2 regions of the Pseudomonas sp. KB-10 genome follow, and region 1 is predicted to be linked to the other one. Evidence: predicted binding sites of a transcription regulator. Region 1 holds the regulator's gene; the other holds the start of a gene.
The links. Region 1 encodes sigma-54, which starts transcription at its own class of promoters, with help from an activator protein. Its sites were predicted from a motif close to ANTGGCATNNANNTTGCTNT; they were not measured.

Region 1 (5,208 bases):
ACGTGCGTATCGCCCGCACCGATGCCAAGAATCGTCCAACCATCATCACCAGTAGCCGCATGACCGTTATTCCCGACAAGGAATATGCGCAGACCGAGCAAGCCGTTAGAATCGTCGCGGCCAACGGGGTGACCACGGCACAAGGAATGAAAGCGTACTTGAATGACGGCAGGATGCTCCTGCAGTCCAACGTAAGAGGCCAGCATGAGGTTCGTTAATACCCTCCCCCTGATTATCAGCCTCGGCGCCGCATTGGGAAGCGCGGCTGCCTGGGCACTGCCATCGGACCGCGACCAGCCGATCCGCATCCAGGCCGACAGTGCCGAGCTGGATGACAAGCAAGGCGTAGCCGTCTACCGCGGCGATGTGATCATCACCCAGGGCACCCTGAAGATCACCGGCGACACCGTGACCATCACGCAGACCGCCAGCGGCGATATCGATGTCTTCACCTCGGTAGGCAATCTGGCCTACTACGAGCAGAAGCCGGCCGAGGACAAGGAGATCGTCAAGGCCTACGGCAAGACCATCCAGTACTTCGCCAGCAACGAGCGCATCGTACTGATCGATCAGGCCAAGGTGATTCAGGAAGGTAATACATTCGAAGGCGAGAAGATCGTGTACGACACCCGCCGCCAGATCGTCAATGCAGGTCGCGCCACGGGCGGCAACGTCAGCACGCCGCGTCCACGCATCGACATGGTCATCCAACCGAAGAACAAACCCGCGGATCAGCAGCAGTAATGGCCATTCTCAAAGCCCAACACCTGGCGAAAAGCTACAAGAGCCGCCAGGTCGTGCGTGACGTCAGCCTGAGCATCGAAAGCGGTCAGATCGTCGGCCTGCTCGGCCCCAATGGCGCCGGCAAGACCACCTGCTTCTATATGATCGTTGGCCTGGTACGCGCCGATCAGGGCCGCGTGCTGATCGACGACCTGGACGTCAGCCATCAGCCCATGCACGGGCGCGCGCGCGCCGGCATCGGCTACCTGCCGCAGGAAGCCTCGATCTTCCGCAAGCTGTCGGTGGCGGACAACATCATGGCCATTCTGGAAACGCGCAAGGACCTGGACCGCGCCGGGCGCAAGGCGGAACTGGACAGCCTGCTGCAGGAGTTCCATATCCACCATATCGCCGACAGCCTGGGCATGAGCCTGTCCGGTGGTGAGCGCCGCCGCGTGGAGATCGCCCGCGCCCTGGCGACCAATCCCAAGTTCATCCTGCTCGACGAACCCTTCGCCGGTGTCGACCCGATCTCGGTGGGCGACATCAAACAGATCATCCACCACCTCAAGACCAAGGGTATCGGCATTCTGATCACCGATCACAACGTGCGCGAGACTCTGGATATCTGCGAAACCGCCTACATCGTCAACGACGGGCAGTTGATCGCCGAAGGCGACGCCGAGACCATCCTCGCCAACCAGACAGTGAAAGAAGTCTATCTGGGCCACGAATTCCGCCTTTAGGTCGGCGACGTTTCGCTACAGAAATATTGCACCCTCTAGGCAAGAACGAGAAATTCAGGCATATAATTTGCTTCCTGGCGGCGCTCCGGCGCCCTGATGTGGAAGGCGTAACTCGCCAGTAAATTAAGGTCTGCAATGAAACCATCGCTAGTCCTCAAGATGGGCCAGCAGCTGACGATGACCCCGCAGCTGCAACAGGCTATCCGCCTCCTCCAACTGTCGACCCTGGACCTGCAACAGGAAATTCAGGAGGCACTGGAATCCAACCCCATGCTCGAGCGCCAGGAAGATGGCGACGACTTCGACAACAGCGATCCGATGGCCGACGGTGCCGAAAGCGCCACCCCTGCCCCGAGCAAGGAAGAGAGCTACCAGGAAAGCACGCCCACCGTGGACAACCTGGAAGACGGCGAATGGGGCGAACGCATCCCCAACGAGCTGCCAGTCGATACCGCCTGGGAAGATATCTACCAGACCAGTGCCAGCAGCCTGCCCAGCAACGATGACGACGAGTGGGACTTCACCACCCGCACCTCCAGCGGCGAGAGCCTGCACAGTCACCTGCTCTGGCAACTGAATCTGGCCCCCATGTCGGACAAGGACCGGCTGATCGCGGCCACCCTGATCGACTGCATCAACAACGACGGCTATCTCGAGGAAACCCTCGAGGAAGTGACCGAGTCCTTCGACCCCGAGCTGGATGTCGAACTGGACGAAGTGGAAGTCGTCCTGCACCGCATCCAGCAGTTCGAACCGGCCGGTATCGGTGCACGCGACCTGCGCGAATGCCTGCTGCTGCAACTGCGCCAGCTGCCTGCCAATACGCCCTGGCTGAACGAAACCCAGCGCGTCGTCAGCGATTATCTCGAGTTGCTCGGCAGCCGCGACTACGCCCAACTGATGCGCCGTACCAAACTCAAGGAAGACGAACTGCGTCAGGTCATCGACCTGATCCAGCGCCTGAATCCGCGCCCGGGTTCGCAGATCGAATCCAGCGAGCCGGAGTATGTCGTACCCGACGTGATCGTGCGCAAGCACAACGACCGCTGGCTGGTGGAGCTGAACCAGGAAGCCATGCCGCGCCTGCGCGTCAACCCACAGTACGCAGGCTTCGTCAAACGCGCCGACTCCAGCGCCGACAACACCTTCATGCGCAATCAGCTGCAGGAGGCGCGCTGGTTCATCAAGAGCCTGCAGAGCCGCAACGAGACGCTGATGAAGGTGGCCACGCAGATCGTCGAGCACCAACGCGGTTTTCTCGATTACGGTGACGAGGCGATGAAGCCTCTGGTGCTGCACGACATCGCCGAAGCGGTAGGCATGCACGAGTCGACCATTTCACGCGTTACCACGCAGAAATTCATGCACACCCCGCGTGGTATTTACGAGCTGAAATACTTCTTCTCCAGCCACGTCAGCACCTCCGAAGGCGGCGAATGTTCATCCACGGCGATCCGCGCGATCATCAAAAAACTGGTTGCCGCAGAAAACGCGAAAAAGCCGTTGAGTGACAGCAAGATCGCTGGTTTACTGGAGGCACAAGGCATCCAAGTCGCCCGTCGGACGGTCGCCAAGTATCGCGAGTCCCTCGGTATAGCGCCCTCCAGTGAGCGCAAGCGACTGATGTAGGTCAGATCGACTGAAGGCCAAGGTCTTCAGGCCAAAGTGTTCCGGAGGCGGGTCGAATCGGACCCGCCGCTTACACAAGGCAACAAGGAGAAAGCGGTATGCAAGTCAACATCAGTGGACATCAGCTGGATGTGACCGACGCCCTGCGTGACTACATCGGCGAGAAACTGGGCCGACTGGAACGCCACTTCGACAAGATCACCAACGTTCAGGTGACCATGGAGGTCGAGAAACTCAAGCAGAAGATCGAAGCCACCCTGCATGTTGCCGGCGGCGAAGTCGTCGCCAACGCAGAACACCAGGACATGTACGCAGCCATCGACCTGTTGGCCGATAAACTCGACCGTCAACTCATCAAGCACAAGGAAAAGCAGCTCGAGCGTCTGCAAGGCGCCACGGCCCGCTAACATTCCCCATCCATGATCCGACTTGAAAACATCCTGACCCCCGGCCGTTCACTGGTGAACGTGCCGGGCGGCAGTAAGAAACGCGTGCTCGAACAGATCGCCAATCTGGTCGCCCGCGACCTGCCTGACCTGGATGCCCAGGACATATTCGAAAGCCTTATCGCCCGCGAGAAGCTCGGTTCCACCGGTTTCGGCAACGGCATCGCCATACCCCACTGCCGTCTGGCCGGCTGCAGTGCACCGATCAGCGCTGTTTTGCACCTCGATACCGCCGTCGACTTCGACGCCATCGACGGCGCGCCGGTCGATCTGCTGTTTGTCCTGCTGGTGCCGGAAGCGGCAACCGACGCGCACCTCGAACTACTGCGCCAGATCGCCAGCATGCTCGACCGCCAGGATGTACGTGAACGTCTACGCCAGGCCAACAGTGGCGAAGATCTCTATCAGGTCGTGGTGGACATTCAGAACGGTCAATGACATGCGCCTGATCATCGTCAGCGGTCGCTCGGGCTCGGGCAAGAGCACCGCCCTCGATGTACTTGAGGACAACGGTTTTTATTGCATCGACAACCTGCCGGCCGGCTTGCTGCCGGACCTCGCCGAGCGCTTCCTGCCGCACAGCGACATGCTGCTGCCGCAAGTCGCCGTCTCTATCGATGCACGCAACCTGCTGAGCCAGCTCAAGCGCTTTCCGGAGCTGCTCGAAGAAGTGCGCAAACGCAGCATCCGCTGCGATGTGCTCTACCTGGACGCCGAGGACGAGACGCTGCTCAAGCGTTTTTCGGAAACCCGCAGACGCCACCCGCTGACCAACGACAACCGCTCGCTGGCCGAGGCCATCGCCTACGAAAGCCAGCTGCTCGCGCCCATCACCGATCGTGCCGATCTGAAGATCGACACCACCCGGCTGAACCTTTACCAGCTACGCGATACGCTCAAGCTGCGCCTGCTCGGCCAGACGCAGACCGGGACCGCCTTTCTGGTCGAGTCATTCGGATTCAAACGTGGCATGCCGGTGGACGCCGATCTGGTGTTCGATGCACGTTGCCTGCCCAACCCTTACTGGAAGCCTGAGCTGCGCGACTATTCCGGCCTGGATCAGCCCGTGGTCGACTACCTGGCCGCGCAACCAGAGGTCGAGGAAATGTATCAGGACATCCTCGCCTATCTGGAAAAATGGCTGCCGCGCTTCGCCGCCAGCAACCGCGCCTACGTCACCATCGCCATTGGTTGCACAGGCGGCCACCACCGCTCGGTGTATCTGGCCAACCGCCTCAGCCAGGCACTCAAAGACTCGCTGAAGAACGTCCAGGTGCGTCACCGCGACCTCAGCTAAGGAGCCCTGCCGCGATGCCCGCACGTGAAATCACCATCATCAACAAACTCGGTCTGCACGCCCGCGCCGCGGCGAAGTTCGTCGGCGTGGCGAGCACCTACCCCTGTCAGGTGCGCATCGGCCGCAGCGCCGACAGCCTGGTAGACGGCAAGAGCATCATGGCAGTCATGATGCTGGCTGCCGGCAAGGGCACCAATGTGCATCTGCTGACCGAGGGCGAGCAGGACGAGCAGGCGATGAATGCGCTGGTCGGCCTTATTGAAAACTACTTCGAAGAAGGCGAATGACGTGCAGTCAGCCCACTGACGCGCCTCTAAGCCAGCGCCGTATCCAGCACCATCATTACGCAGAAGCCCACCGTCAGCGC
Region 2 (5,208 bases), on a different contig from region 1:
GGGGGATGAGCAGTGGCGGATATTCTCTGGTTTATAGCGGCCGCCCACAAAAGGAAAATAGCCATGCCAGGCATGACTGAAACTCATGAGTCAATACGATGACCCGCCGACTTCCACCGCTCTACGCATTGCGTGCCTTCGAGGCTGCTGCCCGCCATGCTTCGTTCACCCGTGCTGCCGAGGAGCTGGCTATTACCCAAAGTGCGGTGAGCCGGCATATCCGCACGCTGGAGGATTACTTCGCCTGCCGCCTGTTCGAGCGCCGTGGCCGCAGCCTGCAACTGACCGATCCGGGCCGAGCCTTGCTGCCGGGGCTGAGCGATGGCTTCGATGCGCTGGAGCGGGCCAGTGCGGCGCTGCGCGCCGACGATCAGGTGCTGCGCCTGAAGGCACCTTCGACCTTGACCATGCGCTGGCTGCTGGCCCGTCTGTCGCACTTTCGCCTGGCCAACCCGGACAGCGAAGTGCAACTCACCAGCGCGTGGATGGATGTGGACAAGGTCGACTTCCGCCACGAGCCCTTCGACTGCGCGGTGCTGCTGTCCGACGGCCAGTTTCCGGATGAGTGGGAAAGCGTGCTGCTGTTCGAGGAGTGGCTGACGCCAGTATGCGCGGCCGCCGATAGCGAAGCCGGGCCTTGGTCGTTGGCGCGTCTGCAGGCCGCCGAACAGCTGCACCCGACGCCGGATCGGCGCGACTGGCGGCGCTGGTTGCAGGCCACGGGTCTGGGGGAGCAGGTGCCACTGAAGACCGGCCAGCTGTTCGACATGCTCGAACTGGGCATCGTCGCGGCAGCGCGGGGTTATGGCGTGTCCATCGGTGACCTGCTGATGGTCACCGAGGACGTCAACGCAGGCCGGCTCGGTCTACCCTGGCCTACGGCGGTCTTCAGTGGCGAAAGCTATTATCTGGTATGGCCGCGTGGCCATCGCGCCCAGGCGCGTCTGCAGCGGCTGCGCCAATATCTGTTGGCAGAAGTGGCGGCGATGCAGCTACCGCAGGTGGAAAGGTTGTAGGCTGCGGTCTAGAACGATGCGTTCCTGGCGGGCACCGCCTAAGTGGCGCCGCGGCATCCCTTGGTATCGGGCTAGGTTGCAAACCTAAGGAGCGCGATGCGCGCGGAAGAACTTTCACCCCATCGCTGGCCGATACTGCAATGCCTCGGCCAGATGCGCTCTGGCGATCTGCTGCTCGTCTTGCAGGTCGGCTAAGGTCCGTGCCACCTTGAGCACACGATGGGCGGCGCGCAGAGACAGGCCGAGGCGTTCGCAGGCGTTTTCCAGCCATTGGCGATCAGCGCTGCTCAAGGCGCAATGCCGGCGCAAGCCAGGCAGGTCGAGAAAGGCGTTGGCCACGCCCTGGCGGTGCAGTTGCCGCTGGCGGGCAGCCGCTACCTTGGCCGCCGCCTGAGCGGTGCTTTCACCTTCTTGTAGCGGCACGTCCAGAGCGGTGCTTTCGCGGGCGACCGTCAGGTGCAGGTCGATGCGATCGAGCAGCGGTCCGGACAGCTTGGCGCGGTAGCGCTGGATTTGCTCCGGGGTGCAGCGGCAGCGGTTGCTCGGGTCGCCGAGATAACCGCATGGGCAGGGATTCATCGCCGCGACCAGCTGGAAGCGTGCCGGAAAGCGCACCTTGTCGCGCGCCCGGGCAATGACGATATGGCCACTCTCCAGCGGTTCGCGCAGCACCTCCAGCACCTTTCTGTCGAACTCCGGCAGTTCGTCCAGGAACAGCACGCCCTGATGCGCCAGCGTGATTTCGCCAGGCTGCGGGCGGCTGCCGCCGCCAACCAGCGCCGGCCCGGAGGCGCTATGGTGCGGAGTCCGAAAGGGCCTCTGCGGCCAGTGCTGCAGCGGCGTATGGCTGGCCACCGAATGGATCGCGGCCACCTGCAGCGCCTCGCTCTCGTCCAGCGGTGGCAGCAGGCCGGGCAGGCGGCTGGCCAGCAGCGTCTTGCCGGTACCGGGCGGACCACTGAGCAGCAAATTGTGCGAGCCGGCGGCAGCCACCAGCAGCGCACGTTTGGCCGCCAGCTGGCCCTGGACTTCGGCCAGATCCGGATAGGGCAGGCTCTGTCTGAGCAATCCCTGTGCGGCATAGGGCTCGAGTGGTGCGCTGCCGTTGAGGTGTGCGGCGATCTGCAGTAGATGCTCCACGGCGATGACCTTCAGTCCGGAAGCGAGGCTGGCTTCCTCGGCATTGGCCTGAGGCACCAACAGGGTGCGCCCGGCTTGGCGCGCTGCCAAGGCGGCCGGCAATACGCCCTGTACCGGACGCACTGCGCCCGATAGCGCCAGCTCGCCCAGGCATTCGTATTCGTCGAGCGACTCAGCCGGTACCTGGCCGCTGGCAGCGAGAATGCCCAGAGCGATGGCGAGATCGAAGCGGCCGCCGTCCTTCGGCAGGTCTGCCGGCGCCAGATTCAGGGTGATGCGCTTGCTCGGAAACTCGAACGCGGCATTGAGGATGGCGCTGCGCACGCGGTCCTTGCTTTCCTTGACCGCGGTCTCCGGCAGGCCTACCAGCGCAAGAGAGGGCAGGCCGTTGGCCAGGTGCGCTTCGACGGTGACGGCCGGTGCTTCGACGCCGACCTGGGCGCGGCTGTGGACGATGGCCAGGGACATGATCGCTCCTTGATCAGGTGGGGTGCAGTGCCTATCAGGCTGTTGAAAAACTACCTGCGTTGGCAATACTGCGTTAAAAACGGCCTCAAAATGCTCATTTACAGCACGTAAACTGCGCTTTTTCGGCCGTTTTTGCGGGGCCGCCATCGGTATTGTCTTGCCGGCCTCGCCTACGTTTTTCAACGGCCTGCTGTAGGAGCGGCTTCAGCCGCGAAGCCTGTTCGCGGCTGAAGCCGCTCCTACAACATAGCCTTAGTCTGCGGCAGTGAGCTTGGCTTCCAGCTCGGCGACCTTGGCTTCCAGCGCTTCGAGGCGGGCGCGGGTACGGGCCAGTACCACCATCTGGCTGTCGAACTCTTCTCGGCTGACCAGCTCCAGCTTGCTGAAACCACTTTGCAGCAGGGCTTTGAACTGGGCTTCCAGTTCTGCGCGCGGCAACGGGCTATCGCCGCTGAACAGGCGCGAGGCGTGGCTACTGAGGGTGTCGAGCAGGGCTTTCGGCGGCAGCATGGTGAGGTTCCCTAAACAGATGGTCGGCAGTGTAGCACGCGACTGCAGTCGGGACGTTCGGGGGGTTGGCTGCACGATTTATGAGCACCCGGCAATGCGCCGTTGCACCAATATTGTGCGGAGGATTCACCCTGAATGGCAGGCGCTGACCCTGTGCACCGGTAAAAGCCTGAAAGATGGCGCATTTAAAGGAGCTGGCAAGCTTTCTGCTTAGACCCCTGCGACGCATGCACCGATGCAGTACCGGTGTGGCAGGCGAAGCGGAGTGTTTCGCCGGGAGCGGTTGGTGGGTATCGGCCAGGCCAGGCTGGAACGGTCGGTGCATTACAAAAGCCAGACACTGCGCTTAGACTTGAGCCGGGTTCGTAATTCCTGGGGCAAGTCCACCTTACACGGGAGAAAGTTTCATGAAGCTAGTCACTGCCATCATCAAGCCGTTCAAGCTGGACGACGTGCGCGAGTCGCTGTCGGAGATCGGCGTGCAGGGCATTACCGTCACCGAGGTCAAGGGCTTCGGCCGCCAGAAAGGCCATACCGAGCTGTATCGCGGTGCTGAGTACGTGGTCGACTTCCTGCCCAAGGTGAAGATCGACGTGGCCATTGCTGACGATCAGCTGGACCGCGTGATCGAGGCCATCACCAAGGCTGCCAACACCGGCAAGATCGGCGACGGCAAGATTTTCGTAGTCAACCTGGAACAGGCGATTCGTATCCGTACCGGCGAAACCGATACCGACGCGATCTAACCAGCCTCCGAACCCCACGCCCCAGGAGTAAACCCATGACTCTGCGAACTTTCGCAGGGCTAGGAGCCCTTTTGTCCTCGAATTCTGGCCAGGTGCTGTTTTCGAGGGCGAATGCCGGAGCTGGCGAGACCTTCGCCGCTCTGCTGTGCCAGACCCTCTTCAGGTCCTGCGCTCGGCCTAGTGATGGGAATGCCTGGTCGCCTCACGGCGCAGGGGTTCCGCTGATCCAGAACGAGCGTGGCAACGACCTGTAAAGCATGCGGAACGCGTCCGGCGCCAACCTGGACGTTTCAACCGAACAGCGCACAACGAAAGCGCCGGCAAGAGGTGAAAAATGGATAACACAGCATTGACTGCATTGCAGTACGGCTTCGATACCTTCTACTTTCTGATCTGTGGTGCCCTGGTGATGTGGATGGCGGCGGGCTTTGCCATGCTCGAATCCGGCCTGGTGCGCGCCAAGAACACCACCGAGATCCTCACCAAGAACATCGCCCTGTATGCCATCGCCAGCGTCATGTACCTGGTGATCGGTTACCACATCATGTACTCCAGCCCTGAGGGCGGCATCCTGCCGAGCCTGGGCTTCCTCATCGGTGATGAGAACACTGCCGAGGCCGTTCTGGCCGGTGGCGACGATGCGCCCTACTACTCGGCCCGCTCGGACTTCTTCTTTCAGATCGTCTTCGCTGCGACCTGCATGTCGGTCGTTTCCGGTGCGGTGGCCGAGCGCATGAAGCTGTGGGCCTTCCTCGCTTTCGCCGTAGTCATGACCGGTTTCATCTACCCGATCCAGGGCTTCTGGAAGTGGGGTTCGGGCTTCCTCAACGAAGCGGGTTTCCTCGACTTCGCCGGCTCCGGCGTGGTGCACATGGCCGGTGCCGCCGCAGCTCTGGCCGGTGTCCTGCTGCTGGGCGCACGCAAGGGCAAGTACGGCGCCAACGGCCAGGTCAACGCCATTCCCGGTGCCAACCTGCCGCTGGCAACGCTCGGTACCTTCATCCTGTGGATGGGCTGGTTCGGCTTCAACGGTGGCTCGCAATTGAAGATGAGTACCATCGAGGATGCCAATGCTGTCGCTCAGGTCTTCGTCAACACCAACATGGCCGCTGCCGGTGGCCTGATCGTCGCGCTGATTACCGCGCGTATCCTGTTCGGCAAGGCTGACCTGACCATGGCGCTCAACGGCGCGCTGGCCGGTCTGGTTGCCATCACCGCCGAACCGCTGACTCCGAGTGCGCTGCAGGCCACCCTGATCGGCGGCGTAGGCGGTGTGCTGGTGGTGTTCTCCATCCTTGGTCTGGACAAGATCAAGATCGACGATCCGG

Region 2: the regulator sigma-54 is predicted to act here: its motif matches at 3,328-3,347, upstream of glnK (P-II family nitrogen regulator).

The regions. Positions count from the first base shown of each region.
Region 1 is NZ_QYYB01000004.1:159,017-164,224, reverse strand. It holds gene lptC (LPS export ABC transporter periplasmic protein LptC) at 1-218, shown strand, start outside; gene lptA (lipopolysaccharide transport periplasmic protein LptA) at 205-744, shown strand; gene lptB (LPS export ABC transporter ATP-binding protein) at 744-1,469, shown strand; gene DXK50_RS12460 (RNA polymerase factor sigma-54) at 1,605-3,098, shown strand; gene hpf (ribosome hibernation-promoting factor, HPF/YfiA family) at 3,197-3,505, shown strand; gene ptsN (PTS IIA-like nitrogen regulatory protein PtsN) at 3,518-3,982, shown strand; gene rapZ (RNase adapter RapZ) at 3,984-4,841, shown strand; gene DXK50_RS12440 (HPr family phosphocarrier protein) at 4,856-5,128, shown strand; gene DXK50_RS12435 (ZIP family metal transporter) at 5,155-5,208, opposite strand, start outside.
Region 2 is NZ_QYYB01000001.1:610,224-615,431, reverse strand. It holds gene DXK50_RS02780 (LysR substrate-binding domain-containing protein) at 99-1,016, shown strand; gene DXK50_RS02775 (YifB family Mg chelatase-like AAA ATPase) at 1,131-2,624, opposite strand; gene DXK50_RS02770 (accessory factor UbiK family protein) at 2,877-3,134, opposite strand; gene glnK (P-II family nitrogen regulator) at 3,542-3,880, shown strand; gene DXK50_RS02760 (ammonium transporter) at 4,215-5,208, shown strand, end outside.